4 regions of the Ureibacillus sp. FSL K6-2830 genome follow, and region 3 is predicted to be linked to each of the others. Evidence: riboswitches for the same ligand, from Rfam matches in the RefSeq annotation. Region 3 holds a riboswitch; each other region holds the start of a gene.

Region 1 (7,916 bases), 1.3 Mb from region 3:
GGTATATTTGAGTCGATTGCTGAGCTAAAGAAACAAATTATCTCTAATCATAAACAAAAAGATAAAACCGAAAAATCAATCGAAACATTGCAAAACTCTTTAAACGAACGGACAGAAAAGCTCAGAGAAATCGAAGAAACGATAGCAAGCAAAGGTCTTAATCAAATTCAGCAAGAAATTAAAGACGCACAAAAACACATTCGAGAAAGTGAAAACTTAATCAACTATGTTCATGTGGAACAAAAATTGAATGAAGCACAAGCTGAATGGCAACGAGTAGTAGATGAAATCACAATATTGAAAAGAAAACAAGAGCAATTCAGCGATACCTTTAACCAATTGCAATCTTATAAAAAATTAGAAGAAGTAGAAGGATTTATTGACATTCATGGAATCAAAAGAGGATTTGTCATTAATCAGTTGCTGCTTGATATGGACAAAATTTATCAACAAATATTGAAATTAAAACCCGCGAAGCAAATTTCTGAACGGATTGAAAAAGCCATTGAATACAATGAAAAAACATTAAAAATTCAAATAGAGCCCGTTCAGCTGCCGCCAAATCATCAATATTCTTTACATGAAGTGAATGAGTTTCTAGATAAATTAGCGCTTGCTTTTAAACAACAAAAAATCAATCGCCAAAATGGAATTCCTTCTATACGCGGCCTATATATCAGAAGGCTTTATGTCAATGAGCTATTATTGCAATTCAAAGGATTAGCAGAAGAATCGAAAACCGTTTTTGAAAAATTAAAAAAGGAAGTTGCGGAACAATATTCACTACAATTAGGGCTTAGCGAACAACATATTCAATCGTTAAGCCAAAAAGAGATGCAACTGCAACAATTAATTCAACAATATCATCAAGAACTAAAGAATTTCCAAATAGAAAACACAGATTTCATACCATCTATTGACGAGTTACAAGCTATCATCGACGCATTAAATGAAAAGATTTCTTCACTAACTGAACAACAAGCCAATTATCAAACATATGAACATGAAAAAGCTCAAATCAATCAAGAGATTGCCACAATTGAAAAAGAACTTTCCAATGGTGGAGTATTATTATCGACCATACATAAAGAATTAAAAGAATTACATCGACAAGGCATTGTTTTAGAGAAAAAAGCTGAACAGTTGCAACAACTCATAAAACAAAATCCTGAGTTCGAACTGGAACAAACGGAAGAAAAAATTAAAGATTTCCAATTAAAAATTGAAAAATTACATCAACAAATTGAACTGTTGCCAATCACAAAGGAAATTCAAAAAGAATGGTTTTTATTACTAAATAATTCTACTGAACACGATTTAGATGAAATCCGAAAACTATATGTGAAACATGCAAATGTGATTGGTACAACTTGTGTTGCTTCCGCAAATAAAGATTTTATGGACAATTATCCTACTTTTGATGTCGTCATTATTGATGAAGTATCAAAAGCAACACCGCCTGAATTATTGCTTCCAATGTTAAAAGGGAAAAAAATTATTCTTGTCGGTGACCACCATCAGTTGCCACCATTAATCGGTGACGATACATTTGAAGAAACATTGGAAGTAGTTATGAAAGAAAGCGACACTTTTGAAGAAAAAAGGGAACTCGAGAAGCTTTTGGAAGAATCATTATTTGAACGTCTATATAAAAATTTACCTAGCACAAATAAGATAATGCTTGGAATTCAATACAGAATGCATGAAAAGATTATGCAAACCATCACTCCATTTTATAGGACCGGCAACGAGTCCTTACAGTGTGGTTTAGATAATTCTGATGAAGCAAGAGATCATAAATTAAATGGCAATTATGTAAAACGCCATGAACATTTATTATGGTTCGATCTACCAAACGAGCCACTTTACTTTGAAGAAAGAATGAAGGAAGGCGCTAGTTTATTGAACTCTTCCGAACTAGAAACAATAAGGAAGCTATTAATCGATTTAAACGAAGCAACTGCAAAATCAAAAGAACAAGGCTTACTTGAAAATGATGCTTTAAAATCCGTTGGTGTGATTAGTTTCTATCGAGAGCAAGTAAATCGAGTTAATTTGTTAATAGAAGAGTTGAATTTGTCCCATTTACATATTCGGACAGGCTCTGTCGATAAATTCCAGGGTATGGAAATGGACGTTATACTACTAAGTATGGTTCGAAACAATCCACATGGAGAAATCGGTTTTGCAAAAGATTACCGCCGGTTAAACGTTGCATTATCGAGAGCAAGAGAATTACTGATGATTATTGGCAGCTCAGAAATGTTCATGAATCGACCAAAAGCAAAGAACACTAAAGAAATGTATCAATATCTATATGAAGTAGTCGAAAAACAACAAGGTATTCGAAAAATAACAAAGGAGACGTTCTTAACATAAACATGGAACTCCATCAAATACAGCAACAATTAATAAAAAAGCTTGAAAAAGAAAAAGCTGGTTTAATCATTCATACCGATATTTGGTGTATTCCTATGCATACGTATGAAATCACTTATCAGCCAGTTCGAAAGAGGACGATGGATATATTAATGAAAATTTTACTTTTCTCTTGCCAAAAATCAACTTTCGAAAGGGCTGAACAGCTCAGTGAAATTTTACTGGTAGAGCCACTATTTATAGAAGATTTATTACGGAAAATGCAAAAAAATGGGTTGTTGATACGGGAAAATAACTATTATCAACTTACCGAAAAAGGAATGAAACAATTTTCTCTAGGAGTATTTGAAGAGGAATTAGAACCCGTAGCAATAGAGCTACTATATAGCCCTGTACATCATCAAATCGTAGAAGGCGATATTGAGGAAGTACTAGACTTTGATGATTTTCCGGAACAAATCTATCGTTATATACGTAATGAAGAGGGGCCAATCAGTGCACCTTTTATGATGAAAGCAATACAAAACATGCAAGCGACGGAACTGGAAGAAGATCATCAACAAATCAAATCCATACTATCAATGGAAAATACTCAAGTAAATGATGTCCCTTGTATCGAATTCATTATTTGGAACGTTGAAAACAAGGAATTATTTATCCGCGTATGGAATACATTATTTAATAGTTGGGATCAACAATTAGAACAAGAATTGAATGAGAAAGAGAGCTCGGAATGGCTAACAAAAATGCAGAGTAAAATAAAATAACCTAATATTGCAAATCCCTATTAAATGTGTTAGGATTATCTTAATTTTATAAGGATTCAAAACTTTCTTATCAAGAGAAGCGGAGGGACTTGGCCCAATGAAGCTTCAGCAACCTCTAACGGATGTTAGAAAGGTGCTAATTCCAGCAAGGCTATGCCTTGGGAGATAAGAGAGTGTGTGCAAGAAATTGTGTACCCTCTCATTCTCTTTGCTGGAATGAGAGGGTTTTATATTAAGAAAATTTAGAATTGGGGGACTAGAGAAATGCCTATCAATATTCCGAAAAATTTACCTGCTGGAGAAATTTTAAGAAATGAAAAGATTTTCGTGATGGAAGAAGATCGTGCTTTATCGCAAGAAATACGACCATTAAATATTTTAGTTTTTAATTTGATGCCTGAAAAAGAAAAAGCGGAATTGCAATTGTTGCGTTTGCTTGGCAATACGCCTTTACAAACCAATGTAACATTTTTAAATACGGCATCATATGAGCCAAAAAATGTGTCAAAAAGCCATTTGGAATTGTTCTATAAAACCTTTGACGAAATAAAGCATCGCCGATTTGACGGCATGGTCATCACAGGAGCGCCAGTAGAGCGGATGGAATTTGAAGAAGTGAATTATTGGAAAGAATTTACTGAAATTTTAGACTGGGCACAAGAAAATGTGACATCGATAATTTATATATGTTGGGCGGCACAAGCAGCACTATATTATCACTTCGGAATAGGGAAATTTGAGTTGCCGAAAAAATGTTCCGGCATCTATTCACACACGATAACAGACTTAACAAACGATTTAGTTCGTGGTTTCAATGATGAATTTGTGGCACCTCATTCTCGATACACGTCAGTTTCCTTGGAAGAAGTGCAACAACATCCTGATTTACAATTGTTGAGCTATTCTGAAGAAGTAGGGCCTTTTATCATTCAATCAAAAGATAATAAACACATTATGATTACAGGACACTTGGAATATGATGCAACAACTCTTAAGGAAGAATATGAGCGTGATATTAAGAAAGGTTTACCAGTGGAAATACCAGCAAACTATTTCCCTAACAATGATCCAACAAAAGAGCCAAAAAATAGTTGGAGAGCGCATGCCCATCTGTTGTTCTACAACTGGTTGAACTACTACGTTTACCAAGAAACTCCTTATGACTGGCATTTCGTGGACGGCCATGATCCAATTGATTATCATATTTAATGAAAACTGTAAAAATTCTTCTCCCACGGAAGAATTTTTACAGTTTTTTTATTAATAAAACAATTCATACATATGTATGACAATAACGAGTGCAAAATGAAGTTCTTGAACAAATAAAGAATTCATAATTGGAAATACTCAATAATATGTAAAGGGGGTAATGAAATGTCCGAACAGCTACATTATGGTGATGATTATAAATTTATTCCCGTCACTTCTATATTAAGTGGGGTAGGACTAAACATTACAGAGGATTTATATCATTTTACAATCCAAGTAGTCAATGTTTGCTTTATTGGTGATCCAGATAAAGACAATCAATGGGTTTTAGTTGATGCGGGAATGCCGAAATCAGCTAATGCAATCATTGAAGAAGCTGAGCAGCGTTTCGGTCAAAATGCCCGCCCAAAAGCGATTCTTTTAACCCATGGACATTTTGATCATGTTGGCGCAATTGTTGATTTAGTAAAACATTGGAATGTCCCAGTATATGCCCATGAAGAAGAAATCCCATTTTTAATAGGAGAACAAAGCTATCCAAATCCAGATCCTACGGTAGATCGTGGACTCGTTGCGAGAATGTCACCATACTTTCCTAAACAACCAATACAGTTAGATTCTTTTGTTCATGCACTGCCGAAAAATGGAACAATCCCGATGTTACCTGAATGGAAGTGGATTCCAACACCGGGACATTCACCAGGTCATATCTCTCTTTTTCGTGAACGGGACCGTTCGCTAATTGCTGGCGATGCGTTCGTTACGGTGAAACAAGAGTCTCTGTTTAAAGTTTTTGTACAAGAAAAGGAAATCTCTGGCCCACCTAAATATTTTACAACGAATTGGAAATTAGCAAGAGAAAGCGTTACAAAACTCGCTTATCTCCGTCCAAGAGTGGCACTATGTGGACACGGTGTTCCAATGTCGGGTGAAGAATTGGAAAATGGATTAGCCCAATTAGTTCATCACTTCGATGAATTGGCAATTCCGAAAGATGGAAGATACGTTGATGGTTTTGAACATTAACTCACAAAAGCATATAAATAAAAAAGAAAGAAAGAAACCGCAACTTTTGTAATACGGTTTCTTTCTTTATGTGCGCCCGGCATGTACATGAACTATAGGGTGTAAGTCCCGAACCCCGAAGACAGAAGTAGAGGTTAGCCAAGAGCAAGGATGTCCGTGGTGACGCGGAATCTGAAGGAAGCTGGAGGCAAAACACCGGTCCGAGGAACACGAACCTCATATAAGGCTAGGTATGATTGAGTGAGTTTGCAAAACAAAACAAAGCTCTTTCTGTCGAAGGTCATATCGAGTAAATGAGGCGGATAGATGGTGTGAAAGTGCATGTACTTACCCGGGGAGGTCTGGCGGATATGTGAAGTACGCTTCATAACCTACTTAGTGATAAGTAGCTGAACCGTCAGAAGTCAGCAGAGGTCATAGTATTAGTTGGTTTAGAACTACTAAGAAGGACCGAACAATTAAGAGAGAATAGCCCTTGGCATTCAGTGAGTCATGATGAACACAGAAAACGTAGTACCTCACTTGAGGGAGGAAGCGGTGAATCCCGTGGGGGTCCTCTTGGAGGGTGGAGTGACCACTGGCATAAAGAGAACAGCTATTCACGGAAGTTATATAAAGACTTGCGTCAATCATCTTAATTGAACCGCCGTATACGGAACCGTACGTACGGTGGTGTGAGAGGACGGGAGTTAATCGCTCCCTCCTACTCGATTTATTAATTGATTTATATTTTTACAATCTTACAAACTCCTCATTGCAACTACTTTATAAATTTATCGAATAAGTTTCACAAAATCTTAATAAGATGTTATACATACACGCAGCAATATTGCTATGAAAAAAATACCATTTTTACAAATCCGTATTTTTACAATCAAGGTAAGGAGGGGATTATTGGAAAAATGTAATGAATTTTACTTTATCCCTAAAAAGAGGTGAGATGAATAGATGTGGAGTTTAATAACGATTATTTTATCCTTGATATTGCTGATCATTTTAGCGATGAGAGGGTTCACAATCATCATCATAGCACCTGTCGTAAGCTTATTTGTCATGATATTGAACAACATGCCAATCATTGACACCTTTCAAAATGACTACATGAGTGGCTTTACAAACTATGTTAAGAATTATTTCTTAATTTTCTTATTTGCTGCGATGTTTGGAAAATTTATGGAAGAGTCCGGCGCTGCACGAACGATCGCTCAATATTTATTGAAATTATCGGGCAAAAAAAGCAAGTTAAGAGTTTTGGTAACGATCATGTTTATATGCGCCTTTTTAACTTATGGCGGTGTGAGCCTATTTGTTGTTATTTTTGCAATATTGCCGATTGCAAAACCGATTTTCAAAGAATTGAATATACCATGGCATTTATTTATTGCGGCTTTTATGCCGGGTATGGCGACCTTTACGATGACGATGCTTCCAGGAACTCCTGCCATACAGAATATCATTCCGACCGCCTATCTAGGCACAACTGTCACTTCCGGAGCATGGATCGGTATTGTAAGCGCTATATTTGTCATCATCATTAATATCTGGTACATCGATTTCGCATTAAAACGTTCTGAAAAACGTGGAGAAACGTACTTCAATATGAAAAATTTAGAAAGCAAAAATGGAGAAGTGGAAGACAAATATGCTGATAAAAAACTTCCTAACATTGTTCTAAGTTTGATTCCGCCGATTTTATTGCTCGTTTTATTAAACTTAGTCAAATTAGAAATTATTTATACTTTGATGATTACCGTTGTTGTTAGTGCTTTGCTTTTCTGGAAGTATATTTCAGTAAAAAAAGAAACGATCAATATGGGAGCTACGAACGCAGTATTGCCAATCATTAATACTTCTGCAGACGTTGGATATGGTTCTGTAATTGCCGCTACTTCAGGATTCGCAATCTTTCAAGAAATCGCAGCGAATATTCCCGGTAATCCGCTCATTTCACTCTTTATTGCAACCAACTTATTGGCAGGTATCACAGGCTCCAGCTCAGGTGGACTGGCTATTGCCATGGAAACATTGACAGATCTTTATTTAAGTCTTGGTGTAAATCCCGAAGCATTCCACCGAATTGCTGCAATTGCATCGGGCGGTTTAGATGCTTTGCCGCATAACGGTGCAGTGATTACCACATTGGTTGTTGCTGGACTTACTCACAAAGATGCTTACAAACATATTTTTGCAACTGCTGTCATCGCACCATTGATTGCTGCGATTCCTGGATTAATTGTTGCAATCTTGTTCTATTAAACTTTATAGGAGGTATTGTATGAAAAAAGTCGGAGTCACTGGCGCTGGCACAATGGGATTCGGAATATCCTTTTATTTTGCAATAAAAGGCATTCAAACCCATGTGGTGGATGTATCAGAACAGTCGATATCCTTGGCAAAAGAAAAATTTAGCACTTACTATCAACTATTTGAATCGAGTGAATACCCTTTAAAATTTTCTCGAGAAGAAGCAAAATCGTTTATATCTTATTCAACTCAACTGGAAGACTTGGAAGATGCCGATCTGATTATAGAAAG
Region 2 (7,916 bases), 880 kb from region 3:
TAATTTACCGCTGATAGCAGCACGTACCATTGCGCGAGTATATGAAAGCTTCATGCGGCTACCTACACCATATTCGCCACCAGTCCAACCAGTGTTCACTAAGAATACTTGAACGTTGTGTTCATCGATTTTCTCACCTAACATTTCAGCATATTTTGTTGCTGGAAGTGGTAAGAAAGGAGAACCAAAGCATGTAGAGAATACTGGTTCAGGTGAAGTAATACCGCGTTCAGTACCAGCTAATTTAGAAGTGAATCCGCTTAAGAAGTGGTACATTGCTTGTTCCTTCGTTAATTTACTGATTGGAGGAAGCACTCCAAAAGCATCAGCAGTTAAGAAAATAATTGTTTTCGGATGACCAGCAATAGAAGGCGTTACAATATTATCAATGTAATGAATTGGATACGCTGCACGTGTATTTTCTGTTAGGCTATTATCATCGTAATCAGGAATGCGTGATTCTGAATCGATTACAACGTTTTCTAACACTGTACCAAAACGAATGGCATTATAAATTTCTGGCTCTTTCTCAGCTGATAAATTAATTGTTTTAGCGTAGCAGCCACCTTCAATGTTGAACACACCGTTGTCAGACCAACCATGTTCATCATCACCGATTAATTTACGATCGCTATCAGCAGAAAGAGTTGTTTTTCCAGTACCAGATAAACCAAAGAATAACGCTACGTCACCATCTTCTCCAACGTTAGCAGAGCAATGCATTGAAAGAATGCCTTTTTCAGGTAACAAGTAGTTCATGATACTGAAAATAGATTTTTTCATTTCACCAGCATATTCCGTACCACCGATTAATATAATTTTCTTTTCGAATGATACGATAATAAATGCTTCTGAGTTTGTTCCGTCAACAGCTGGATTCGCTTTGAAACCAGGTGCAGAAATAATTGTGAAATCAGCTGTATGAGAAGCTAATTCTTCTTTTGTTGGACGGATGAATAATTGATGACAGAAAAGGTTGTGCCAAGCATATTCATTTACTACTTGAATAGATAATTGAGATTCTTTATCTGCTCCAGCAAAGCCTTTAAATACAAATAACTCGTCTTTTTCTTTTAAGTAATTTAATACTTTTATATACAAGTTATCAAACACTTCAGCAGAGATTGGCTGATTTACACTACCCCAATCAATTTTATCTTTAATGCTTTCTTCTTCGACAATAAATTTATCTTTTGGAGAACGGCCTGTATATTTACCTGTCTCAGCAACAATTGCACCATCAATTGTTAATTTGGCTTCTCCACGAGTTACCGCCTTTTCAACTAATTGAGGCACTGACAATTGAGTGTTTATATTTCCACTTTTTAATAATTCCTTCAGCTCATTTGCAATTTCTACTGAATTCATCGATTAAATACCATCCTTTTTTTATTTTTAGGAAAATTAATTGTTGGTTATATAATACAGAAATTAGTATAACACATTAGATGAAATAATCTATACTAATTCTTAAAATTATTTATGAAAATTTTTTGCTTGTAACAAGAGTACCTACTTACAAGTAAATTATAGAATACCGGGTTATGTCAAATTTGAGAAAAAGGAAAAAATATTTGACATTGTATAGTATATTACGTAACATGTTGGATGAACGGATACTCTTATCCAGAGCTGGTGGAGGGTTAAGGCCCTATGAAACCCGGCAACCTGCATTACTATAATAATGCGTGGTGCTAACCTGATGCAAGGGATTCCCTTGAACGATAAGAGTGAAAGGTAGAATGTTTAGTTCCTTTCCTCATGCATGTGGATAGGAACTTTTTTTATTCAAGCACAAATGTCGTACTCATTCAACCTATAAAACCTATAAAAAGATAAAAATTTCTTAAAGCCTTTCATCATCTTCGCACTGTTCCTTACGGGCGAATGTTGCTAAGGCAAAATGGATAATGAGTACCGTATCATAGCAGAGATTCGTCTCGTAAATTTAGGAGGAAATTTAATGTCAAATCGTCGACTGTTTACATCAGAAAGCGTAACAGAAGGTCATCCAGATAAAATTTGTGACCAAATATCCGATGCAATATTGGATGCGATACTAGAAGAAGATCCAAATGCAAGGGTTGCTTGTGAAACAATTGTTACAACTGGATTAGTGCTTGTAACCGGAGAAATTACTACGACAACTTATGTCGATATTCAAAGTATTGTTCGGGACACTGTCGCAGAAATTGGTTATACGCGTGGAAAATTTGGATTTGATGCAGAAAACTTGGCGGTGCTCACTGCAATCGGTGAACAATCACCAGATATTGCAGAAGGTGTAGACCAAGCCTTAGAAGCACGAGAAGGATATATGACTGATGAGGATATCGAAGCGATTGGTGCTGGAGACCAAGGATTAATGTTTGGATTTGCTTGCAATGAAACTCCAGAACTGATGCCTCTACCGATTAGTTTAGCTCATCGACTTGCAAGAAGATTATCAGAAGTTCGGAAATCAAAAGAGATTCCGTATTTACGACCAGATGGTAAAACACAAGTTACTGTAGAATATGATGAAAATAATGTACCTCGTCGCATTGATACAATCGTCATTTCTACTCAGCATGATGAAGGAGTTACTCTTGAGCAAATTAAAGTAGATATGATGGAAAAAGTTATTAAGGAAATTGTTCCAATAGAGTTGATTGATGAAGATACTAAATACTTCATTAACCCGACTGGCCGCTTCGTCATTGGTGGACCAAAAGGAGATGCGGGTCTAACTGGACGCAAAATTATTGTGGATACTTATGGTGGATATGCTCGTCATGGTGGAGGAGCATTTTCTGGAAAAGACCCTACAAAAGTGGACCGTTCTGCTGCCTATGCTGCGCGTTATGTAGCAAAAAACATCGTAGCATCTGGTCTTGCTGATCGAGTAGAAGTTCAATTAGCTTATGCAATTGGTGTTGCACGTCCTGTATCCATTTCAATTGATACTTTTGGAACAGGTAAAGTAAGTGAGAGCAAATTAGTTGAGTGGATCAAAGAACTATTTGATTTACGACCTGCGGGTATCATTAAAATGCTAGATTTGCGTCGTCCAATTTATAAACAAACTGCTGCATATGGTCATTTTGGTCGCACGGATATCGATTTGCCATGGGAAAGAACAGATGTGGCCAAATTATTAAGAGAGAAGGCAGGATTATAATTATTTTATAAAAATGCAGGCAAATATGAACGCCTGCATTTTTAATTTTCAATGTAAATTTAATATTGTATAAATAATAATAACTTGAATTTTATTTCTTTAATGACTGATAATATTTCCCTTTTTCAACATATTCTTGAATAATGCGATCCATATCTTTACGATCTTCTTCTGTTACTTGACGGACGACTTTAGCAGGATTGCCCATAGCGACAGAATTTGGAGGGATTTTTTTACCAGGAGGTACTAAACTTCCAGCTGCAACGAGTGCTCCTTCTCCGATTTCAGCACCATCTAATATGATGGATCCCATGCCAATTAAAGCGCGTTTACGTACAATACAACTGTGTAAAGTAGCCTGATGACCAACGATGACTTCATCCTCTATGATTAGAGGGTTATTGGGACTTTGATGTAAACAACTTAAATCTTGGATGCTACAACGTTTTCCAATAATCGTTGGTGCAACATCTCCGCGAATCACAGTTCCAAACCAAATTGACGTATCTTCGCCAATTGTAACATCTCCAGTAATCGTTACATGGTCTGCTATAAATACAGAAGGATCGATATTAGGTTCTTTATCTTTATAAGGATAAATCATCGCAAAGCTCCTCATTTCTAAAGTATTATTATGTATATTATCCTAGCAAATAAGAAAATATTTGAAAATAGAACAAAACTAACTTGTAATGACAGAAGTTTAGTGGATTTAGGAGGAACGCTATGTGGAAGTGGGAAACTAAAGAGCAACCGAAAGCTGTTATAGTAATAATACATAGCGCTTTTGAAAACCACCGTTGGTATGCATGGTTAATAGAAAAATTGATGACGGAAGGTTATCATGTCGTGATGGGCGATTTACCAGGGCATGAAGAAGGGTCAAAATTTACGAGGGTTCATGATGAATTAATTGACGAATATTTACTTTTCATTAAACAGCTCATGAAAAGCGCTCTTCAATATCATTTACCAGTATTTATCATTGGGCATGGCTTGGGCGGAACCCTTGCAATTCAATTTTTAAGGTCAACGAAGACGGAATGCGCTGGACTAGTATTAACTGCTCCATGGTTACAGTTGCATAAACATTCCAATTTACTTACAAGTGCACTAGCAAGCATGAACATAGCACCAAGCAAAAAAGTGTCGATGGAGTTTGATAGACGATTATTTACTCGAAATTCTGATGGTTTTCTAGAGATGGAGGATGATGTACCATATCATTCCAATGTTACCGTTCGATGGTATCGAGACATTCAACAATTAATGAAAAATTTGATGACTCAGGATAAGACATTGTCATTGCCCATTTTGCTGATTACCCCTAATCAAGATAAAGTGGCGGATTCAGAAACGGCAAGAAAGTGGCTATTATTGCAAAAAACAAGTGAATTTCAATATAAAGACTGGCCCCATAGTTATCACAATATTTTTCATGATTATGAAAGGGAAGAAGTATTTCTATACATGAGAGATTTTATGAATAATGTTCTACGATCTATAGGATATATAGTTTAATTGAATTATATTGAAATTGGAGGAATGTTCGATATGGACATTCCTTTTTTAATATAAAATTAATAATTTTTTAAAAAAAATGATATCAAAAAATATTGATTGTTTTCATAAGTTTTTGTAATATAAAAAATATTCGTGATACATAAACTTAAAGGGGTGTATGTATGTTAGAAAATTTCTTAAACTGGATTAGCGGCATCCTTTTGGGGCCAATCATGATTTATGGGATTTTAATCGTAGGACTTGTGTTCTCGATTATGACCCGATTTGCTCAAGTTAGAAAAATTAAAGAAATGTTTGTTTTAATGTTTACTGGGGAGAAATCTGAAGCTGGAGTTTCTTCTTTCCAAGCATTAACGATAGCGCTTTCAGGACGTGTCGGTACCGGAAATATTATTGGTACGGCCAGCGCTATTGCATTTGGTGGTCCGGGTGCAGTGTTTTGGATGTGGATTACTGCATTTATTGGAGCATCAACAGCTTATGTTGAATCAACTTTAGCGCAAATCTATAAAACTAAGAAACAAGGGGTTTATCGTGGTGGACCGGCGTATTATATGGAAAAGGGGACTGGAAAACGCTGGTTCGGGGTAGTGTTTGCGATTGCAGCCATTTTAGCGATGGCTATCTTGATGCCTGGAGTTCAATCAAATGCTATTTCCAAAGCAATGAACACTGCATTTAACATTTCACCTTGGATGACAGGATTAGCTGTCATTGCTTTATTAGGATTTGTCATTATTGGTGGGGTAAAACGTATTGCAAACGCAGCCCAAATTATCGTGCCATTTATGGCGGTTGCATACCTTTTAGTAGCAATTGTCGTAATTATCATGAACATTTCAGAAGTGCCTGCAGTGTTCGGATTAATCATTCGAAGCGCATTTAGTGTAGATGCAACATTCGGTGGTATGATTGGTGCAGCCATTGCGTGGGGGGTAAAACGTGCTATTTACTCCAATGAAGCAGGACAAGGTTCAGGTCCACATGCTGCAGCAGCTGCGGAAGTATCCCATCCAGTGAAGCAAGGTCTAGTGCAAGCAGCATCTATTTATATTGATACGTTGCTTGTATGTTCCGCAACAGCGTTAATGATTTTATTCATGGGCACTTACAATACGAATGTGAATAGTCCTGATGGAGAATTAATTGTTGAACATGTGCCAGGGCATAGCTATACAGAATTTACTCAGCTTGCTGTTACTGGAGCATTCCCTGGATTAGATAATTTCGGTGCTGCATTTGTAGCCTTTGCGTTATTCTTCTTTGCATTCACAACATTAATGGCTTACTACTATATTGCAGAAACAAATGTTGCTTATTTATTCTCCGGTCGCACTGAAGGAACGATTACCTGGATTCTAAAAATTGTAATGCTTGCTTCCGTATTTTACGGTTCAGTAAGAACATCAGATTTAGCTTGGCTACTAGGGGATATTGGACTTGGTTTAATGGTTTGGACAAATGTCATTGGAATTATTGTATTAGCGAAGCCTACCTTCATTGCTTTAAAAGATTATGAGGAACAAAGAAAAGCTGGAAAAGATCCTGTATTTGATCCTATTAAGCTAGGTATCAAAAATGCAGATTTCTGGGTAGAGCGTAATCAATCGCAAAATCAACAACAAGTAAATAAAGAAAAAGCAAAAATGTAGAAAAAGAAAAACTGCGGACTTTATTTTAAGCCCGGCAGTTTTTTTATTTTCTCCAAAGCGATGATAAACGGAGGGTCGTTTTTTTGATTAATGAATTCATAGCGAAGAACGTGAACATATTTTTGAGGAAGAGATTTTACAAATTCAATCACCGCATCTCTTTCCTCTTTCCCACCTTCGTGACCATGGTAAATCACTAAAACAATCATGCCGCCAATCTTTAAAAGTGATAGTAATTGTTCAATTGCAGAAATAGTTGTTTCTCCTTTGGTGATAATGTCATGATTTCCACCAGGTAAGTAGCCTAAATTAAAGACAGCCCCCGCAACTTCTTCTTGAACATATTTAGAAAGTTGTTCGTGTCCATCTAAAATGACACGGGCTCTATGTTCTAATCCGTTTTCTTTTAATCGTTGGATTGTTGCATCTACTGCTTGTTGTTGGATATCAAAGGCATAGACAAAACCAGTCTCCCCTACAAGGTTTGCTAAAAATAATGTATCGTGGCCGTTTCCAGCGGTTGCATCAACGGCGATATCACCTTCATTAATTACAGATGATAATAAAGTTTTTGCGTAAGGTAAAACCCGTTCTAGCATTATTTGTTCACTTCCGCCTTATAATATTTTCCTTGCCAGGAGTTTCTACGTTCTAATTCAGCATCAATGCCGTTTAACACTTCCCATTTGTTCACGCTCCACATTGGTCCAATCATTAACTCTATCGGTCCATCACCGGTAATGCGATGGATGATCATGTTTGGCGGAAGAATTTCTAATTGGTCTGCTACAAGTTTGATATACTCTTCTCTTTCAAGGAATTGCAACATGCCTTTTTCATATTGTTTTACCATCGGTGTTCCTTTTAATAAATGCAAGAGATGAATTTTGATGCCTTGAACATCTAACTTAGCCACTTCACGTGCCGTTTCCATCATCATATCGTAATCTTCTAATGGTAAACCGTTAATGATGTGGGTACAAACACGTATATTATGTTTGCGAAGTTTCTCGACTCCTTCAACATATGTAGCATAATCATGAGCTCGATTGATTAAATTCGCTGTTCTTTCATGTACCGTTTGCAGTCCCATTTCAACCCATAAAAATGTTCTTTCATTTAATTCTGCCAAATATTCTACGACGTCATCTGGTAGACAATCGGGGCGAGTAGCGATGCTTAAACCCATTACCCCTTCACAATTTAGTGCAGCTTCAAATTTCTCTTTTAAAACAGGTAGAGGTGCGTGAGTATTTGTATATGCTTGGAAATAGGCCATTGTTTTACCGTCTTTCCATTTATTCTGCATTTTTGCTTTAATTTTTTCGAATTGGACCGGAATTGGGTCAACTCGATCACCGGCAAAATCCCCACTGCCGGCAGCGCTGCAGAAAGTACAACCTCCATATGCCACTGTTCCGTCTCGATTCGGACAATCAAAGCCTGCATCTAATGCTACTTTATATACTTTATGGCCAAACTGATCACGCAAATATCGATTCCATGTATAATAACGTTTCCCATCGGAAGGGAATGGAAATTGTTGCTCTGTCAATTGTTTCACTCCTTACTGGTATTCA
Region 3 (7,916 bases):
ACGTGGCAATTCCCCAAACTCGACTTGGTCGACGTTTAAAAATCAACCATTCAATAATTCCTGCAAACACCGGCGAACTTCCAATCGTAACGACCGTCCCAACAGCAACTCCTGTGTAACGAACAGACGTAAAAAATAAACTTTGGAATAAAGCAATTGTCAATGCAGCTAAAATCGTCCATTTCCAAGACCATTTTTTTAAGTTGATTTTTCGCATCCCGAGGACTGCAATGAGTAATACCCCTCCTCCAATCGCTGATCGTACTCCAGCAACAGCAATCGGTGAAATGCCTTCCTGTAAAAAAGTTTGGGTTGTCCCAACGGTTCCCCAAAACATCGCTGCAAGCAATACAAAGATATATGGCAATATGTTCATTGCATATCCTCCCACTCAAAATACAATTTATTGTAATGCTATCATAATTTTTAATTGGCAACATCGGAATTTTGATTTAAAAACTCTTCGATTCCCATAATAATATTGTAAAATAAACTTACCATTAGTCAGAAATTTTCTTTAAGGGAAATCATAAATGAAAGGCGGGTCATGTTGTGTACAAAACAGTGAGCGAGACGGCAAAAGATATTTCAATGACTGAAGAAATGGTCCTGCGTTACATTTATGAAGGGCGTATTAAAGCAGTTCATGATGGAGAACAATTTCTCATCAATAGCGCTCAATTTGAAACATACCACGAACAATTAAAGCAAATAAAGGAAGAAATTGAATTTTGGCGGAACACGCCTATACCAGAAGATATTGACGTCAAAGATGAAGATTAACAAGGGTTGCCAATGCAACATATTAAAAAATGATCATCCAACCCCACATGGATGATCATTTTTTTCTCCAATTATATTTCCTTTCAATGGCTTCATCCCCTACCATAAAATTAAGACATCATTTCAGATAGCACAATTCTCAATGCTTAAAATAAAATATAAATGTTGATTCTTTCGATGAAGTTCATCATATGAATGTTTGAATATAATCTTTTAGATTTATAGAAATAAAATGCCTCTTAAACCGAAAGTTTTTCAGAAGCATTTCCAGAAACAACTAATTTATATTGTTACCACAAAACCAGCACGTTTTCCGATAATTTCAGCGTAATCTTCTACCATCACACTTGCAGTTGGATACATTCCAGCACCTGGGCCAACAAGAGTCAGCGTTCCGATATAGTTTGTTTCCATCGTAACCGCATTAAATACATCATCAATTGGATAAAGTGGGTGTTCTTTATCAACTAGCATTGGTCCAACTTGGGCAAAAATTGTACCGTCTGCTAACTTTTCCACTTCTGCGACGTGACGATACCTTAGTCCTTTTTCAGTTGCCTCTTTCACTTGTTCCGGCGTAATGTCATCGATTCCTATTACTTTTACATCATTCCAGTTCGGCTGCTCACCAAAAGCCAGGGCAGATAAAACCATGAGCTTTTTAAAAGCATCTTGACCTGAAATATCCATAAATGGATCCGCCTCTGCATATCCAAGTGCTTGTGCTTCTTTCAACGCTTCTTCGAAAGACCATCCTTCCGCACGCATTTTTGTTAAAATATAATTGGAAGTACCGTTTAAAATACCCTGTATTTTTGAAACATCATTCACAAGCAAAATATTTTTCATAGTTTTAATTACAGGTACTCCGCCTGCTACTGTTGCTTCAAATCCAACAAAGACGCCATTTTGTTTCGCAAGTTCCTGCAATTCAAGTCCATATTTTGCAAACATGACTTTATTCGCTGTTATAACATGGCATTTATTCATAACCGCTTTTTTCAAATATGTGTATGCGGGTTCTTCTCCTACAATGGCTTCAAAAACAACTTGCAACCCCTTAACAGATAAGCAATCATCAATACTATCCGTCAATAGATGTCGCGTTCCTGGAACTCGCTCCTTTGTAGTGTCACGCACTAAAATTTTTGCCACTTCTAGATCGACACCTAATTTATTACGTAAATCTTCTCGCTTTTCATTCAATATATGATAAATGCCTTGACCTACTGTGCCAAATCCTAAGATGGCCGCCTTGATTGTTGCCATTTCCTTTTCGCCTCCATCTTTCTTTCCATGAAATTACATTGTTGAATAGTGAGTGCAGCGAATTTGTACTACACAAACACTTTCTTCAGCGGATGAAAATAATAAAAAATTCAATATTTTTTGAAACATACAGAAATTTTAACGTATATTTCAAAGGAACTCAAGGGAATTCTACCCAAGATGGACAATTGTTTTCTTCAGAAGGGCATATAAATGCATAACTGATTCATTTTTCGTTAAAATAAAAAAGCCAGTACTATATTATTGTACTGACCAGTCATTCATCTTATCACGATGCATGCACTAATAATGCAGTTTGATAGTTACGTAAAATCTTTCTCATCAATCGTTCTTCTTCCGCTGAAAAGGCAGGAACAGCAAAAGGTCTTCTTATCAATTGGAAATCCCCATATGTTAAAAACCATTCTTTTGCAGGTTCTAAAATTGGTTGTTCACCCAATTCTTTATATGCATCGTATACTTCTTTTACTATATACCCGTGTGCTAAAAGCGTATAGGTTTGCTCTTTATACGGGCTGTATCCAAAAACACTTTCCCACTGTTTTTTTACTATTTCAAGCAAATGTTGCAATGATTTTGCATTTACAAAAGTATTCATGTCATTTAATTCGTATATGATATAAGCCGCAAAATTTTGGGCACTATAAATCTTTTTCATAGGATTCAACTCCTTTTAAAGGGGAAAGCCATTAAAGGCTTTCCTTAAACATTTAGGGGGAATTATTGAAAATACCAAATACAATAGCATTCAATCAACTCTTATATACACTATAAATGATTAAACGAAAAAATTCAAGTAACCTAATTAATTTACTAGGAATTAATTTTATATATCGAAAATGGGGTGTCTAGAATTGAGAACGATTGGTTCTACCAAAATGACAGATCAGCCTATTTATTAATGTGAATTGTATTCGAATGGGAATACAACTCACATCGTATTAAATTATTTTTGCTACAAATGAGTAGCCTTTCGATTAAACGCCTTTGAGAAAAATTTGAATTATCTACTGCAAATGAGCAGCCTTACTCAAACAATTATTTTAAGAAACTTTGAATAATTGGATCGGCTGCGAATGAGCAGCACTTTCCTATTAAATTTTTCTCTGCAAATGAGCATTTTTTCTCTTGAATCACAGAGGATTTTAATGTTGCAAATGAGCAACTTCTTCTCATAAACGACTATTATGGGAGCGTTTAATGCTTTATTTTTTAACAGCCGCAAATGAGCAGCTATTATTAGCGATTCAATAGCGGTTCTTAGAGAGCTTGAACGAATGATTAAGCCTTATTTACACTAAATTCTGCCTCAGCTTTTGCTAAAGCTTGATCTAAATCTGCAATAATGTCATCTACATTTTCTAAGCCGATGGATAAGCGAATGAGTTCTTCCCCTACTCCAGCAATTTTTAATTCCTCAGCAGATAATTGTTGGTGAGTTGTTGATGCAGGATGAATAATGAGCGATCTTGCATCTCCAACATTCGCTACGTGAGAGAATAATTTCACGTTGTCAATTACCACTCGACCTGCTTCACGACCACCTTTAATTCCGAATGTTACCATTGATCCGTAACCGTTTTTTAAATATTTCTTCGCAAGGTGGTGAGATGGGAAGTTTTCATCCCCTGGATAATTCACATATTCTACGTATGGATGGTTTTTCAAGAATTCCACAATTCTTTCTGCGTTTTCACCGTGTCTCACGTAGCGAAGGTGAAGAGTTTCCAATCCTTGCAGGAAGCTAAATGCTGCATCTGGACCTAAAGTTGGACCTAAGTCGCGTAATAATTGAACACGTAATTTTGTTGCAAAAGCAGCTCCTGCTGTATCGATGCCGTAACGAATTCCGTGATATGTGAGATCGGGCTCAGTGAATCCTGGGAATCGACCTTGTGTCCAGTCAAATTTACCCCCATCTACAACAATTCCTCCGATTGTTGTACCGTGTCCCCCAATCCATTTTGTTGCCGAGTGTATTACGACGTCTGCTCCAAATTCAATTGGGGTGCATCCATATGGAGATGGGAACGTATTGTCAATAATTAATGGTATGCCATTATCGTGAGCGATCTTTGCCACCGCTTCAATATCTAAAATATTTAAACTAGGGTTTCCCACCGTTTCAGCATAAATCGCTTTTGTCTTGTCCGTAATCGCTTTGCGGAAGTTTTCTGGATCTCTTTCATCTACAAATTTTGTAGTAATTCCCCAGCGCGGCAATGTGTTTGCAAATAAGTTGTATGTTCCACCATATAAGGAACCAGCTGAAACAATTTCATCTCCTGCATTCGCGATGTTTAAAATGGAGAATGCAATCGCCGCCTGACCGGAAGATAAAGCAACAGCTGCAGTACCACCTTCTAGTAAAGCAACACGCTTTTCAAATACATCTACAGTTGGATTCATAATGCGAGAATAAATATTACCCACTTCTTCAAGAGCGAATAATTTGCGCGCATGTTCTGTGTCTTTGAATGCATATGCTGTTGTGCGATAAATAGGAACAGCAATAGCACCTGTAGTAGGGTCAGGTTGTTGGCCACCGTGAAGTAATAACGTTTCTGGCTTGAATTCGGACATCGTTTTCTCCTCCTAAATAAATAATTGATGGATTTCTTGAGGAGGCATTGAAGTAAAACAAAAACCCTCTTCTTATATAAGAAGAGGGTGTTGTATGCACGTACATTTCCTCCTCTTATCTTTCAGATCCATACGATCTGTAGGATTTAGCACCTTTGCAATTTTCTTGCCGGTTGCCGGGCATCATAGGGCCTAGTCCCTCCGCCTCTCTTGATAAGAGTATTAATTTGATTTCCATCGTTAGATTAACTATAAAACATAGTATGCCACTCTGTCAACTAATTTTTTAAAAATTTGAAACTATTTTTTATTTTATTGAGTATAATATATTAAAATGCACTTTTCTATAAAGGAGTCCAATAGAATGATAACTGCAGTGATTACATTTCTTATTGTCGGCTATTTTATTGGATGTATTCATGGGTCAAATGCAGCACAATTACTTTCCGGTGTGAATTTAAAAGAAGCTGGACTCGGCAATGCAGGAGCTTCCAACGCTACCCTTACGCTGGGCTGGAAATACGGCATACTTGTTGGATTCATTGATATCGGAAAAGGAGTTTTTGCGATTATCTTAACAAGATATTTTTTAGATCACTATACACTATTTGAAACTGAGCAAATCTCAATTTTGCTCTATTTGACAGGTGCCGCAGTAATTCTAGGTCATAATTTTCCCATTCATATGCGCTTCAGAGGCGGTAAAGGAACCGCTTCCCTCATCGGAATATTCCTTGCAATCAATTGGAAGTTTGGTCTTCTTTCTGTGATTGCTCTTGTCATTGTCTCTTTATTATCCAACTATTTAATTATCGGTGTATTCTTTTTGTATATCGTTTTTGCTATAAACTCTTTGCTATTTGAACCAACTATTTGGCCATTCATCATCGTAATATTGCTGTTATTGGTTGCAACGATTTTACATTTGGAAAATATTAAACGCATTAAACTCGGTACAGAACCAACCATCAATGCTGCTTTTAAAAGAGAGAAAGATGAAACCGCATAAAAAAATCTCCCGTAAAGGTAATACACCTAACAACTACGGGAGGTTCTTTTTATTTCATTCTTCGATTTGAGAATCATCACGATATATTTCTTTCCCCTTAAAATAAGTTAACACGACTTTCGCTTCACTGATCTCACTAGGAGGTATTTTAAAGATATTTTTATCTAATATGATAAAGTCTGCTTGTTTCCCCACACGAATCTTCCCAATCCTTTCTTCTTTTCCTATTTGTCTTGCCGGATAGATGGTGTAACTACGAAGCATTTGTTTCAACGTAGCACTTTCTTTTGGCCATAACGGTTTAAGATTTTTTTCTTCTTTCGCATGAAGTCTAGTCATTCCCGTTTCAATTCCGTATAGTGGATTCAACTCGCCAAAAGGATAATCACTCGAAGATGAAACTGGTAATCCCCGCTCAAAATAGCTTTTCATTCGATGCAAATCTTTTAATTCTTCCACCTCTTCTTTAACTCCCATTGTGTAATAAAAGAGGGATGGCTGAACAGATGGAATCAGGCGAAACTTTCGAAATTGGGTTAAATTTTCCCTCGTCATAAAAGGGATCTTGGAAATAGTGTGCTTGAAGTTCTGTTTTCCATTAAGCTCTCGAACATATTCAAAACCCTTAACAATTTCCTCCAATTCCCCATCTGCTTGCACATGTATTCGAAATCCTTCCCGATCTAACAATTCCAACAGTTGATAAAACTTGTCCTTCTCCCATGCAAAACCATCTTTTGATAAAACTTCTGCACCATACAATTTCACCGTTTGGTAACTATAATTCTCTCCCTGATACTTTTCTCTCCATTCCTTTAACGAATCAATTTGTTCTAATCCTTTAAAAGGATCTACGTATAACCCTAACTCATAGAAAAGCGTCAGCTTACCTTGTTGATCAAGTTCATCAATAGCTTTTAATAAATTTTCCGAATGGTATCGGAACGGAATAAATACTGACGTAATTCCATATGTTGCCGCTTCTTTTTGAAATTCCAACAATGCTATCTTATATTGTTCTACTGTAAAATCCGATTGAGGCAAAGATTGGATAACTACTTTAATGAACTGTCCTTGAACTACCCCCAACTCGCCTTTTTCTAAAAGGTCAATTTGTCCTTGTTCCTGTTTTTCTGTTTCTACATCTAATCCTGAAATTTCGATTGCTTTTGAGTTAACCCAAAGCTCGTCTCGATGATTTGAAAAAGCTACAAACGGGATATCTGAAACAAGTTGATCAATTAATTCTCTTGGAGTTTGTCCACTCTTTTGACTAGCTTCTTCCGTCACATTTTGATTCCATCCAACAGCACGAAGCTGCCTTAATTGCGGATTTTGTGCACGATACGTCAAAATCGCTCTTTTATATTGTTCAAAATTTGAGTATGGGGTTAAGTCCAATAAATACAGTTTTTCGGCTTTTAAATATGCATAATTATGACCGTCAATAAATCCTGGCAATAACAGCTGATTATCTAAACGCATTACTTTCGTCTTTGGACCTTTATAGGCTTGTACGCCCTCCCGATCTCCTACATAAACAAACTTTCCATTTTTCACCGCAATGGCTTCTGCTTTCTCATTTACTTTGTCGACAGTAAATACTTCAACATTTTCAATTACTAAATCCGCTTGAACAATTTCTTCTTCTGCAACAATTGGTTTGAAATGGAAAGCTTCCAACAATAACACGAGAAGTACGATGAAAACGAGTCTTTTCATGTATATGACCTCGCTTTTATAGGAGCGTTATTTCAATATAGGATATTCATTTTTCAATAATGAATACATTTTATGTTTTGATACAAGTTCAATAATTGTTCAATTACTGAAAAATTTTAACCATATACTAACTGGTAAAATAAAGGAATGAATAATCAATCTATTTCATAGTATCATTAAGTGCCCTACAAAACACGTCGGCTTACACAGGTGCTTTTTCTTTAAAATTGCAAATAACCTTAATGAATGGAGCTTATCTTCTAGTGCTCTTTTTAAACAACGTACTGTAAATCGATTGGGGCTTCTATAATTCAAATTTTTGTCATCTAGAAGAAAGTGTACTAATATAGCCTTAAAGGGTGAAATTCACACTATTATTGATGAATACATAAGGGGTGTAAAACATGAGTGTAAAAGATTTATTACGCAGCCATACTTCTGTACGTAAATATACAGGAGAAGAAATTCCAAGAGAAACGGTTATTGACTTAATTCAAACTGCTCAAATGGCTGCTTCTTCTCATTTTGT
Region 4 (7,916 bases), 790 kb from region 3:
GGAACTCATTATATTCTTAACGGTGAAAAACAATGGATTACGAACTCAGGCTTTGCAGATGTATTCGTTGTGTATGCGAAGGTAGATGGTGAGCATTTTACAGCATTCATCGTTGAACGTTCATTCCCTGGCGTTTCTGTTGGTGCAGAAGAGAAGAAAATGGGTATTAAATCTTCATCTACTCGTACATTGATTTTAGAAGATGTACCGGTTCCAGTGGAAAATGTATTAGGGGAAATTGGTCGAGGACATGTTGTGGCATTCAACATTTTAAATATCGGTCGTTATAAATTAGGTATTGGTACAGTGGGTGCATCAAAAAGAGCATTGGAGCTAGCAATCCAATATACAAATCAACGCAAACAATTTAACACACCGATTTCTAGCTTCAATTTAACAAAAGAAAAAATTGCGACAATGGCATCTGAACTATATGCTTCTGAATCGTTGAATTACCGTACAGTAGGATATTTCGAAGATCGTTTTAGCAAACTTTCTTCTGAAGAATTAAAAGATGGTAAAGCGGTAGCAAAAGCTGTTGCGGAATATGCAATTGAATGCTCGATTGCAAAAGTTGTTGGTTCTGAAACATTAGATTACATTGCGGATGAAGCAGTACAGCTTCATGGTGGATATGGTTTTATGTCTGAATATGAAGTGGAACGCATTTACCGCGACTCCCGTATCAACCGTATTTTCGAAGGAACAAATGAAATTAACCGTTTAATAGTACCTGGTACATTCATGAAAAAAGCATTGAAAGGAGAACTTCCTTTATTACAAGTTGCTCAAAACTTGCAACAAGAACTTCTCATGCTCATGCCTGAAGAGGTTAGCGATGAGCCATTAGCACAAGAAAAATATCTTGTGAAAAATGCGAAGAAAATCGGTATCTTAGCTGCTGGTGTTGCTGCTCAACGCTTCGGTACAAAACTTGAACAGGAACAAGAGGTATTGGTAAATATTGCGAATATCGCAAACTTTGTATATGCAATGGAATCAGCAGTATTACGCACTGCAAAAGCAATTGAACGCGACGGACTTGAAAAAGCGAAGCAAAAATTACTATATACTCAAATTTATTGCCAAGAAGCCTTTGCTGAAATTGAAAAAGAGGCAAAAGAAATTGTCATTGCTTCTGTTGAGGGAGATAATGCACGTATAACACTTTCTGCTTTACGTAAATTAACTCGTCACAATCCTTATAATTTAATCTTGAAAAAACGTGAAGCTGCTGAACGACTAATTGCAGCAGAAAAATATATCGTGTAATGGTAGAGAGCTGCTCACAAGTGAATCACTTGTGGGTAGCTTTTTTGTCTTTATAGAGTGAAGAATAACTGCACAAGCAAGGGTTGTATCTGCAGAATGGGTTATCTGCACGAGCAAGGGAGCTATCTGCACAAGTGAAGGGGGTATCTGCACGAGTAGAGATTGTATCTGCACAAGTGAAGGGGGTATCTGCACGAGTAGAGATTGTTTCTGCACAAGTGATGGAATTATCCGCACGAGTGGAGGAGCTATCTGCACAAGTGGAGGAGTTATCCGCACAAGCTAGAATGAATCCGTACGAACAAGGGAGCCAACCGCACAAGCAAGAGCACTATCCGCACAAGGTAAAGGATTATCAAAGAAAAACGTTACGAAAAAAGAGCGACTTGCAAACATATACATTTTCTCAAGCCGCTCTTCATTCTAATATGAATTCTCCATAAAAAAGAAATAACCTAATAGGACAAATAGAAGAAGGATGAAGATTGTGATTGTAACTTTAATAGGAGAGATTGGATATTCTCCACCGACTTTGCCCGTTTGGCCATTCACCATAAATTGATAGACTTTATCTCTATATCGAAAAGTCGATAGCCACAAAGGCAACATCAAATATTTATATGTAATATCTGAATGGACTGTTGAAAATCGTAAATTTCTAACTACATGGGCGCGATGTTTCCATAAAATATGTTGTGTAATTTGAGATTCTAGATAATGATGAATTTCATTTTTGGCGATTTTCCAGCCGTCATCAAGACCAATACTGTATCGTTCAGCTACAAAACCATGCAAATACTCTTTTTGGTATGGGCGAGCATTTGTTAAATAAAAAGGTTCCACTTTGCTTAAAATATGAGCATCGTAGCGAGTAGAAGCGAGAACAAGGTGATCATCAATAAATTCTTGATAAAATCCTCTTGTACGATACCAGTCAGTAACGGTTTGAGGTTTTCCATCCTTATCGTATACCGTTCTTCTTCTACCATATGTTGCTGTATACTGTGAAGCGGTCTTTGTATCAAAAGTCCAGTAAGGCAAATAGATGCCTGTAAATGCTTCGGCTTTAGCTGATTGTCTAGCCTCATTAGGAGCAAACCATCTCCCTTTTATCCATTTATGAAAGTTTTCGTTTGCTTGTTCCAATGTTAATTGAAATGGAATAATTCCGTTAGGAGCGATAGAGTGATCGTCTTTAATTTCCATCACATGATTTGATCCGCAATAAGGACATACGTTGGCTACTTCCAACGCATCATAGACTAATTCAGCAGCGCAGGCATCACAAATCACTATCTTTTTTTCGGCTCCCCAACGGAAGCTACTTCTAGCCTCTGCTTGATGGAAATCTAGCTCATCTATTTCTAAATCAGCCTCTAATTCTGCATTTGGAATCTCTTCTGTATGATGACAATAGGGACAAACTAACTTGCCTGAAGCAGGATGAAACTTGATGGAAGCACCACAGGATGGACACTTCGCATCATACTCATCTACTTCAATGAACTCTTGTTTTTCATTGGTACTCATACCAATCCTCCTTATTTGCGATCGTTTTCATCAATCACATCTCCGCATTCAGGGCAGAATTTCGGTGTAAAGGATGGATCTTTTGGTTGCCATCCACATTTATCGCATGTCAGTGCAAAGTTTGCTGGCTTTGGCGAACCGCATTCATAACAAAACTTCCCCTTATTTTCTGTGCCGCATTGACAAATCCAAGTATTTGATGTTGGTCGTTTGTTTCCGCATTCGGTACAGAATTTTCCTTGATTTTTCGCACCACAACTACATTGCCAAACAACATTTTGAGGATTTTGATCGACGGGTTGTTGTTTTTCACCCATTTCAAATAAATCTTTTGCATTGACACCACCTGCTTGCTGAGCCATTTGCAGTCCTGCAAAACCGACAAAGGCTCCTCCTTGATTTTCTGCAGCTTTTCTCATTGCTTCACTTTGAGCGTCAATTATTGTTGCTCCAGCCATAGATGGATTTCTGAACACTGCACTTCTTTGGAGTTGTTTAATCATTTTTTCATCTTCTTCTGAAGCATTGACCGCACTAATACCAAACGAAACGATTTCGATGCCTCGCTTTTTCATCCATTTATCAGATAATACGTCATTTAATGCTTTTGCAATTTCTAACGTATGTTGTGGAAGTTCGCTATAGCGTATCCCCATTGCAGAAATTTTAGCAAAAGCAGGTTGTAATGCTGTTAATAGTTCTGAGCGAAGTTGACCGTCGATTTCAGAACGTTTAAATTCATTTTGAACATTGCCAGAAACGTTCGAATAAAAAAGAATTGGATCCACAATTTTATAAGAATATTCCCCGTGACATCGGATGGAAATATCGATATCTAACCCGATATTTCGATCAATAATCCGGAATGGAATCGGTGTGGGAGTACCATATTTATTACCTGAAATCTCCTTCATGTTAAAAAAGTATACTCGCTGATCTTTTCCAGGCTCTCCACCGAAACTTAAACGCTTTCCAAAAGACTCAAAACTTGCTTTAATTGATTCGTTTAAGTCTCCATAAAAGATGCTTGGTTCTGTAGAAAAGTCATATACGTATTCTCCGGGTTCAGAGCAAAATTCAACTATTTTTCCCTGATCGACAATAATCATGCATTGCCCTTCATTGACTGCTATTATCGAACCGTTGCTAATGATATTGTCGCTTCCTTTACGGTTAAAACTTCTTTTACCGTCTCGTTTTTTTCCTTTGGTTATTAATACATCTGCAGGAATAGAGTCACAGTAAAAATACTCTCTCCATTGGTCAGATAAAACGCCGGCTAATGCACCGACACCCGCTTTTAATAAGCCCATACCATTCCCTCCAATAATCAAAATTTACATATAATTCATTCTACTTTGATTCTCTTATGAATGCATTATTTTTATTGATGTTAAATATCACTAAAATTTATGAAAATTCATACTTGAACACATGATTTCAATCGTGCATGATAAAAATAAGAAAGATTTGAAAAATTATTTAAAAATAAGGAGCCAATGAAATGTCGTTGAAATTTATTCATTATCCTAGATGTACAACTTGTAAAAAGGCGCAAAAATGGTTGGATGATAATGGAATAAAATATGATGCTATTCATATTGTAGAACAAACCCCAACGAAAGAAGAATTAAAATCGTATTGGGAAAAAAGTGGACTACCATTAAAAAAGTTTTTTAACACATCTGGACAAAAGTATAGATCCCTTGGTCTAAAGGATAAACTAGGTTCGATGTCTGAAGAAGAACAACTAGAATTATTAGCTTCAGATGGCATGTTAATTAAACGACCAATTGTTACAGATGGAGAAAAAGTGACTCTTGGGTTTAAAGAAGAAGAATTTGAACAGACATGGAAGTGATCATCTAAAATAGCTTGTTTTTAAAATTGAAATATGTCAAACTGAAAAAAAGATTACATATCAGATGGAGGGTAAAAGTATGTCAATACCAAAGGAATTACGTTATACGAAGGAACATGAGTGGGTAAAATTAGAAGATGGTAAAGTACGTGTTGGAATAACTGATTTCGCACAATCTGAACTTGGTGATATCGTATTCGTTGAACTTCCTCAAGTTGGAGACGAAATTCAAATGAATGAACCTTTCGGAAGTGTGGAATCAGTGAAAACGGTTTCTGAATTATATGCGCCTATTTCTGGTAAAGTTGTTGAGGTGAATACTGAGCTTGATGATAGCCCAGAATTAGTAAATGAGTCTCCTTACGAAAATGCTTGGTTGATTGTTGTTGAACCTGCAGATTCTTCTCAACTTGATGAATTGCTTACTGCAGAACAATACGAAGAAATTATTTCTGAATAATCTGTCTAAAACGCCAGGGAAAGAACTGGCGTTTTTTTAAAATCAAAATATAATATGTAAACAACACTATTCATCGTTTCTTCAGTTCTTATATAATACGTGGGGTGAGTAAAAATGCATTACGAAAAATGTATCATTGTAGAAGGTCGTTCAGATATGTTGAAATTGGCCCCAATTTTAGCGGAAGATGTGAAGATTGTCTGTACAAATGGTACTATAAGTGAAGAGGCGTTACTAGAGCTTATTGAGCCCTATGAAGAATGTCAGCTATATACTTTTTTTGATGCCGATCAATCCGGAGAAAAACTAAGAAAATTAATGAAAAGAATTTATTCGGAGGCTACTCACCTAAATGTTCCAAGAACATATATGGAAGTTGCAAACGCACCACGAAAAGTGTTAGCTCAATTACTGAAAGAAGCGAGATTTTTAGTTCATAAAGAATATTTAGCATAGGAAATGATTGATATGGAAGAATGGACAATAGAGAATTGGGAAGAAAAAGTAAAAGAAAATAATATCACAGCATTTTATTTATATACCCCTATTTGCGGAACATGTAAAATTGCATCAAAAATGATGGAAGTTATTGAAGAACTTCTTCCACACATTCCGATTGGGAAAGGAAATATTAATTTTTTGGAAGAATTTGCATACGAACAACAAATCGAAAGTGTTCCTTGTCTACTTATAACAAAGGACGGAAAAGTGCATGAAAAAGTCTATGCATTTAAATCCGTACAAAACTTATATGAAAAGTTGATTTTATAGTTGACAGATGATAGATTACGTGTTACATTGTTTCCATAATTAAATAACCGAATAGCAAAAAACTCTTATTAAGAGTGGTGGAGGGAAGTGCCCTATGAAACCCGGCAACCATCATATCATTGATATGATAAGGTGCCAAATCACGCAAAGTATTTATTACTTTGAAAGATAAGAGGAAGTTTTACGATATCTAAGTAGGTTGTTCAACTTCCCTTCTACTTATCAAAGTAGAAGGTTTTTTTATTGAAATGAAAGATTATATACATAACACTATGGTCAAAGGGTAATAAAAAGTGTAAAATGCACAATTGTAATATCAATACATATTGCGGTTTATAAAGGAGTACTCAAACATGATTGAAGTAAAAAATGTCACAAAAATCTTTAAAACGAAAAATGGGGAATTAACCGCAGTTGATCATGTAAATTTGTCTATTCAAAAGGGTGAAATTTTCGGAATCATCGGATATAGCGGTGCTGGAAAAAGTACATTGATTCGCCTATTGAATGGACTCGAGAAACCAACGAGCGGTTCTGTCATAGTGAATGGTCTTGAAATTTCTTCAATTAAAGGAAAAGAGTTACGGCTTGCTCGCCAAAAAATCAGCATGATCTTCCAACATTTCAATCTTTTATGGTCAAGAACAGTCGCAGAAAATATTGCTTTTCCTTTAGAAATTGCAGGCGTACCAAAAGAAGAAAGAGAAAAAAGAGTTCACGAATTAATTGAACTTGTAGGTTTAAGTGGAAGAGCGGATGCTTATCCATCCCAGCTTTCTGGTGGACAAAAACAACGGGTTGGTATAGCAAGAGCATTAGCCAACAATCCAGAAGTATTGCTTTGTGATGAAGCCACAAGTGCTCTAGACCCAGAAACAACTGATTCAATTTTACGATTATTATCAGATATTAATCAGCGTCTTGGGTTGACAATTGTTTTAATTACCCATGAAATGCACGTGATTCGAAAAATTTGCCATCGCGTTGCGGTGATGGAAGCTGGACGTGTCGTTGAACAAGGTGATGTTCTCGAAGTGTTCCAAAATCCTCAAGCTGAAATAACGAAAAATTTTGTGATGCAAGTTTCGGATTCAAGAGAATCAAAAGAATCCATTGAACACATTTTGAAAAATTATCCTTCCGGAAAATTAGTAAAATTAATTTTTGTTGGAAATACAACAGAAAGACCGATTATTTCATATTTAATTAAAGAGTTCCAGTTGGATATCAACATCCTTCACGGCAATATTTCACAAACGGTGAATGGCTCTTATGGAACGTTAATTGTTCAACTTGACGGTGATTCTGAAAATGTCGAGAAGGCTTTGGAAAAACTGAAATCGATGAATATTAAAACGGAGGTGATTACGAATGATTGAGGCATTATTTCCGAATGTAGATTGGACAAAAATGTGGGAAGCAACCTATGACACACTCTACATGACAGCTATTTCTACAGCAGTTACCTTCGTTCTCGGCATAATCATAGGTATACTGTTATTCTTAACAAGTCCACACCAACTTTGGGCTAACAAAATTGTTCATTTCTTGACGGGGTCCCTTGTGAATATCTTCCGTTCGATTCCGTTTATTATATTAATTATTTTATTAATTCCGTTTACAAAATTTTTACTCGGAACTATTCGTGGTGTAAATGCGGCTTTACCAGCGTTAATTATCGGTTCAGCGCCGTTTTATGCGCGTTTAGTATTAATCGCTTTACGCGAAGTAGATAAAGGTGTTATTGAAGCCGCAAGATCGATGGGTGCGAATACTTTCACAATTATATGGAAAGTATTAATTCCTGAATCCAAACCTGCGCTCATTTCTGGAATTACTGTCACAGCTGTTGCTCTTGTTGGTTATACAGCGATGGCAGGAATCATAGGTGCAGGAGGTTTAGGGAACTTAGCTTTCTTAGAAGGTTTCCAAAGAAGTAGAGAAGATGTCACGTTAATGGCAACGATTTTAATACTTGTCATAGTATTTGTCATTCAATGGATTGGTGATACGATTACTGCC

Evidence for each region. Region 3 has a riboswitch for S-adenosylmethionine ahead of NSU17_RS08850 (O-acetylhomoserine aminocarboxypropyltransferase/cysteine synthase family protein). Riboswitches for the same ligand answer to the same signal wherever they lie in the genome.
Region 1: another riboswitch for S-adenosylmethionine. It lies ahead of metA (homoserine O-acetyltransferase MetA); the one in region 3 lies ahead of NSU17_RS08850 (O-acetylhomoserine aminocarboxypropyltransferase/cysteine synthase family protein).
Region 2: another riboswitch for S-adenosylmethionine. It lies ahead of metK (methionine adenosyltransferase); the one in region 3 lies ahead of NSU17_RS08850 (O-acetylhomoserine aminocarboxypropyltransferase/cysteine synthase family protein).
Region 4: another riboswitch for S-adenosylmethionine. It lies ahead of NSU17_RS12770 (methionine ABC transporter ATP-binding protein); the one in region 3 lies ahead of NSU17_RS08850 (O-acetylhomoserine aminocarboxypropyltransferase/cysteine synthase family protein).

The regions. Positions count from the first base shown of each region.
Region 1 is NZ_JBBOQR010000001.1:3,132,569-3,140,484, reverse strand. Features, by position in the region: gene NSU17_RS15550 (DEAD/DEAH box helicase) at 1-2,379, shown strand, start outside; gene NSU17_RS15545 (hypothetical protein) at 2,382-3,146, shown strand; SAM riboswitch class I at 3,211-3,318, shown strand; gene metA (homoserine O-acetyltransferase MetA) at 3,411-4,355, shown strand; gene NSU17_RS15535 (MBL fold metallo-hydrolase) at 4,521-5,381, shown strand; gene NSU17_RS15530 (GntP family permease) at 6,330-7,637, shown strand; gene NSU17_RS15525 (3-hydroxyacyl-CoA dehydrogenase family protein) at 7,657-7,916, shown strand, end outside.
Region 2 is NZ_JBBOQR010000001.1:2,680,177-2,688,092, forward strand. Features, by position in the region: gene pckA (phosphoenolpyruvate carboxykinase (ATP)) at 1-1,368, opposite strand, end outside; SAM riboswitch class I at 1,620-1,731, shown strand; gene metK (methionine adenosyltransferase) at 1,964-3,160, shown strand; gene NSU17_RS13365 (gamma carbonic anhydrase) at 3,252-3,764, opposite strand; gene NSU17_RS13370 (alpha/beta hydrolase) at 3,887-4,681, shown strand; gene NSU17_RS13375 (alanine/glycine:cation symporter family protein) at 4,846-6,336, shown strand; gene NSU17_RS13380 (class I SAM-dependent methyltransferase) at 6,357-6,938, opposite strand; gene NSU17_RS13385 (TIGR01212 family radical SAM protein) at 6,935-7,891, opposite strand.
Region 3 is NZ_JBBOQR010000001.1:1,798,157-1,806,072, reverse strand. Features, by position in the region: gene NSU17_RS08870 (DMT family transporter) at 1-376, opposite strand, end outside; gene NSU17_RS08865 (DNA-binding protein) at 553-783, shown strand; gene NSU17_RS08860 (homoserine dehydrogenase) at 1,066-2,052, opposite strand; gene NSU17_RS08855 (hypothetical protein) at 2,342-2,731, opposite strand; gene NSU17_RS08850 (O-acetylhomoserine aminocarboxypropyltransferase/cysteine synthase family protein) at 3,355-4,656, opposite strand; SAM riboswitch class I at 4,769-4,876, opposite strand; gene NSU17_RS08845 (glycerol-3-phosphate acyltransferase) at 5,021-5,665, shown strand; gene NSU17_RS08840 (amidohydrolase) at 5,720-7,387, opposite strand; gene nfsA (oxygen-insensitive NADPH nitroreductase) at 7,792-7,916, shown strand, end outside.
Region 4 is NZ_JBBOQR010000001.1:2,587,460-2,595,375, forward strand. Features, by position in the region: gene NSU17_RS12730 (acyl-CoA dehydrogenase family protein) at 1-1,272, shown strand, start outside; gene NSU17_RS12735 (hypothetical protein) at 1,356-1,715, shown strand; gene NSU17_RS12740 (hypothetical protein) at 1,696-2,802, opposite strand; gene NSU17_RS12745 (SPFH domain-containing protein) at 2,814-4,115, opposite strand; gene NSU17_RS12750 (arsenate reductase family protein) at 4,307-4,663, shown strand; gene gcvH (glycine cleavage system protein GcvH) at 4,743-5,123, shown strand; gene NSU17_RS12760 (toprim domain-containing protein) at 5,238-5,579, shown strand; gene NSU17_RS12765 (thioredoxin family protein) at 5,592-5,894, shown strand; SAM riboswitch class I at 5,957-6,069, shown strand; gene NSU17_RS12770 (methionine ABC transporter ATP-binding protein) at 6,248-7,273, shown strand; gene NSU17_RS12775 (methionine ABC transporter permease) at 7,266-7,916, shown strand, end outside.